DNA from 2 places in the Clostridium sp. C1 genome. Region 2 is predicted to be linked to the other one. Evidence: a T-box and tRNA genes for the amino acid it is inferred to sense, from the RefSeq annotation. Region 2 holds a T-box; the other holds one or more tRNA genes.
The links. A T-box is a leader RNA that pairs with one kind of tRNA and senses whether it is charged. The one in region 2 lies ahead of trpS (tryptophan--tRNA ligase), so its partner is inferred to be a tRNA-Trp.
Positions count from the first base shown of each region.

Region 1: it encodes a tRNA-Trp, which carries the amino acid that the T-box ahead of trpS (tryptophan--tRNA ligase) is inferred to sense. The anticodon was not compared.

Region 1 is NZ_CP073631.1:1,101,310-1,103,718, forward strand. It holds gene KEC48_RS06020 (hypothetical protein) at 1-217, shown strand, start outside; gene KEC48_RS06025 (DUF3795 domain-containing protein) at 232-609, opposite strand; gene KEC48_RS06030 (hypothetical protein) at 750-1,103, shown strand; tRNA gene KEC48_RS06035 (tRNA-Trp) at 1,168-1,241, opposite strand; tRNA gene KEC48_RS06040 (tRNA-Glu) at 1,245-1,320, opposite strand; gene KEC48_RS06045 (hypothetical protein) at 1,420-1,785, shown strand; gene KEC48_RS06050 (hypothetical protein) at 1,871-2,176, shown strand; gene KEC48_RS06055 (GNAT family protein) at 2,176-2,409, shown strand, end outside.
Region 2 is NZ_CP073631.1:1,603,097-1,605,505, reverse strand. It holds gene trpS (tryptophan--tRNA ligase) at 1-778, opposite strand, end outside; T-box leader at 816-1,015, opposite strand; gene spx (transcriptional regulator Spx) at 1,117-1,572, shown strand; gene KEC48_RS08710 (EAL domain-containing protein) at 1,665-2,409, shown strand, end outside.

The DNA.
Region 1 (2,409 bases), 500 kb from region 2:
TCTTATCAATGATCCCCTTCACTTAGTGACACTTTATCATGATAAAAGAGATTCCGTTGTTTTAAATAATTATATCAATCTTCATTTTAAAGATTGGGCAAAACAATATCATCTTGATAATCCACGCAAGTCATTTTTAAGCTATTGTCAAAAAAGTGAACCAAAGAAAAAAGATTCACTAGGTTGGAATCTTATTCAAAAACTTTTCAAAAAATAATATGGAATTATTCATTATTTAATCCCACTTTGAATAAACTGAATAATTTCTTCTTCTGTATCAAATGCATCATAATCACCAACATGTTGATTTTTATAGTGATATTGGATTCCTTTATCACTATTTTCTTTTAGTTTTCTTGCAAGTTCATCTTCCCCATATTGTTGAATATAACGACAGAATGTTCTGATTCTTAACTTATGTAAAAGACTATCCTCACATGGAAAATCAGGGCATTCAAAACAATATTGATAATTTTGAGTTGTACAACATTGATAATTCTTACATGTTTCCTTTTCTGGACACCCACCTTGTTTACAGCCCACGCACTCCTGATTATCTTGACAGTAATCACAAGCTAAAGCACAATATCCAAATCCTTTAGTCGTCATGGAATACTACCTCCTTCAAATCATTAACTCACATTTTATCTTAGATTATTTAAACGACATATTCTTGTTATGGAACTGACTTCATTATATAATAATGTAGCCTATAATACATTATTGTATTTTTATAAAGGAGAATCAATATGGAAAATATTATTTTTGTCATCATTAGTGTTCATCTAATCTATTTTATCTTTTGGTTTTTCACAAATAAAATCAAAAATTCACATCTTCAAATAGTAAGAGAATGGGATAATGGATATGAATTTTATGAAACATTAAATCCAATTGATAAAGAAAAATATTGGAAAGAAGATACAAAAAATTTAAACTATTTCTTTTGTGTTCTTCTCTTTTTCATGGAAGTTATGTTTTATTGTCTTTATAGAAATTGGACTTCTTTATGGATTTTATCATTAATTATAGGTTTAATAATATCTTCTATTGTTTATATAGTATTGGATAAGAAATTAAAGAAAAAATATATCATAAAATAAAAAAAGCAGGTTCCCCTGCAAACGATATAAAGAAAAAAAGTCGATGCCTCGACTCACTTTTGAATGGCAGGGGTGGCAGGAATCGAACCCGCGTCCACGGTTTTGGAGACCGATGCTCTACCATTGAACCACACCCCTATTTGGTGACCTGTACGGGATTCGAACCCGTGAATGCATGCGTGAAAGGCATGTGAGTTAACCGTTTCTCCAACAGGCCAATTGTTACTGCTTGGTTATAATAACACATAAAATATAGAAAAGCAATAGAAAAAAGAAAGAAATAGTGATATTATAGATAAGTATTGGAGGAAATAAAATGTTTGGTTTTAAAAAGAAAGAAATAATTAAAAGTTTAGATATTAATGAAGGTTATCGTCGTTATTTAAAACATCCTGAACAAATCACAATTATATGTTTAGATGAGATTAAAGATTATGATGATTTACATATTGCTGATGCTCAATGTTTTCCATTTCGTTTATTAGATAAGTTTAAAGAAACTTACCCAGATCAAAACATGAAATATTATTTTTATGCTGTCAATAAAGTTTTTAGTGAAAAAGCATGTAGAAAACTTATGAAACAAGGTTATGATGTTTATGATTTAGGTTCTTTTATGAATTATAGGGAAAAAACAGAAGGACTTTTATCATCAAGAAAAAATAGAAGAAGAAAAAAATAAATAGGATTGATCATCTTTTTTAGCAAAGATGATTTTTTTTATTTTCTATATGTATGTTATAATGATGAAAAGGAGATATAGATTTATGAACTATTGTGAAAATTGTTATCATCTAACCAATCAAGAAAAATGCCCTTATTGCTACTCAACTGCCTTGAGAGAAGTTCATGATGATGATTATTGTTTTTTAATCACTCAATCAGCTATCTGGTGTGAAGCAATTAAAGAAACACTGGAACAACATCATATTGTTTATGAATGTATTCAGGAAATGGGAAGTGGCTTATCATTAAAAGTCGGACCATATCTTGAAAACTATCATTTTTATGTTCCTTATCATCAATACGCACAGGCACAAGAATTAATGAAACGCTTTGAGGACAATCAATAATGCAAATAAGCAACAAAGATATTCTTATTCGCAGGGCAACTCAACACGATGCCACACTTTTAACAACTTGGTGGAATGATGGAAAAATCATGGCACATGCTGGTTTTCCTCATGGTATTCACACTTCTGTTGAAGAAGTTATACAACAATTAATAACTGATAATAAAAAAAGACTCATCATTGAATATCAACATCAACCCATTGGTGAAATGTGCTATTTTTCTCATAGTTCT
Region 2 (2,409 bases):
ACTGTTTTTCTAAATCAGCAATAGAACGATTTACAAGGATGGAATAGATTTCTAGTAAATTAGAAATACCAGGTTTATTTTCAGGATCATAGTGAATATGTCCATCACTGTCCGTTACAGCTGATTTGATTTTCTTTTTAGAAACTTGAATATCATCCAAGATATAAATTGTTCCCTTTCCAATCTCATCAGACTTTGACATCTTCTTTGTTGGATTTTGTAAATCCATGATACGTCCACCCACTTTTGTGACTAAAGGTTCAGGAATTTTAAATGTTTCACTATAACGTGAATTAAATCTTTCTGCAATATCACGACATAATTCTACATGTTGTTTTTGATCTTCACCAACAGGAACATAATCTGGATCATACATTAAAATATCTGCGTTCATTAATGAAGGATAGTTAAAAATACCTGCACCAATGACTTCGTTTTTTGCTTTTTTATCTTTGTATTGAGTCATACGAGAAAGTTCACCCATAGAAACCATACAACCTAAATACCATCCTAGTTGAGCATGTTCTAAAACATCGGATTGTAAAAATAAAGTCACTTTTTCTGGGTCTAATCCAGCAGCAATATATAATGCAATTAAATCTCTTGTATTTTGACGTAAGTCAGCTGGTTTTTGATAAATTGTCATTGAATGAAGATTCGCAATAAAAATATACATTTCATATTCATCCTGATAAGACACAAATGGTTTAATAGCACCAATATAATTGCCTAAAGTCACACGACCTGTTGGTTTAATTCCACTTAACATTCTTTTCATATATAAACCTTCCTTTCTCATAAAAAAAGCGTCCTTTAAAAAGGACGTTATAACGCGGTACCACCTTTATTCATATCTACCGATATGCACTCTTGTCTTAACGCAACAAACGAAAAATGACTGATGCCATTTTTAGCTCCAGAATCCCAATTCATTATCGTTCATGGACTGTTTTCATCAACCACAGACTTTCTAAAACATGAAGTGATAACTACTCCATTCCTTCATTGCTGTAAGGTTATTATAGAACGGTCAAGATGTAAAATCAATAGAATCATAAAAAATAATTTCATAATTGATAAAAATGATGTATAATGATGAAGCAAGGAGATGATGTAATGATTCGAATTTATACTGCACCAAGTTGTGCTTCATGTCGTAAGGTCAAAGCATGGTTAAAAGAACATCAGATTCCTTATGTAGAAAAGAATATTTTTTCTACATTACTACGTGAAACTGAGTTAAAAGAACTTCTAGAAAGAAGTGAAAATGGAACAGATGATATTATATCTAAAAGATCTAAGATTATTAAAGAAAATAAAATAGATATAGATGAGATGTCTATTAACGAATTGATTCATTTTATTCAAAAGAATCCATCTATACTGAAAAGACCTATTATCATTGATGAAAGACGTTTTCAAGTGGGTTATAATGCTGAAGAAATTCGTGCTTTTATTCCTCGTGAGTTGCGTCGTTTACAGGAATGCAGTAATAGTGATTTCTGTCCTCAATTTACGGATATTAAAGAACAGTATTATCAAGATCATCAATGTAAAGATGGTTGTGAATAGTTTGAAGTCGTTTCTATATAGAAACGATTTTTATTTTATAGTTTTTTTAAAAGTGGTATAATATGATGGAATATAAGCAAGGAGGACTAACAATGATGAAAGATGTATTTGAAAGAAGAATTAGAAAAATGATGATTGTTGTTTTTGTTATTGCTGTGAGTCTTCTTTGTGTATCCGTATCTTTACGTATTCATTTAAATAATATTGTAGAAGATAATAAAGTGCATCAAATCGAAGATGAGATTGATAAAGATATGAGTATTCTCCAACAACAAATTGATAATGATTTTCAGATTTTAGATTCATTTGCCAGTGTTTTAGAAATGGAAAACATTGTGGATAATCCACAATTTCCACAAGTTTTATCAGATGCTAATGAACAAAATGATTTTACAACCATGATGTATTTTGATGAATCAAAAGAAGGTGTTATTGCCAATTCAGATAATGAGGTTAAAGAACATCAATCATTATCTATGATTCAACAAGAAATTCAAGAGATTGTTGCGGATGGTTTTGTTGGAAAAAGAACGATTTCTGATATTTTTAAAAGTCGTATTTCACAAAAACATGTTTATGCTTATGGTATACCTATTTATCAAAAAGACCATGTTGTTGGGGTTTTACTGGCTACTAAAAATGTTGAAATATGGATGGATGCAGGAGCTGGTACTGGTGTTTTAGGTGGTGACACTTATGCTTATCTGGTGGATGAAGATGGTCAAATTCTTGTCAATTCTCAGTATGATTTATTTCATCAGACAACCCTTTTTGCATCACCTTTTTTCCAACAAAAAGATTATCATGAATTAGAAGATGCATTACAGATGCAGCATG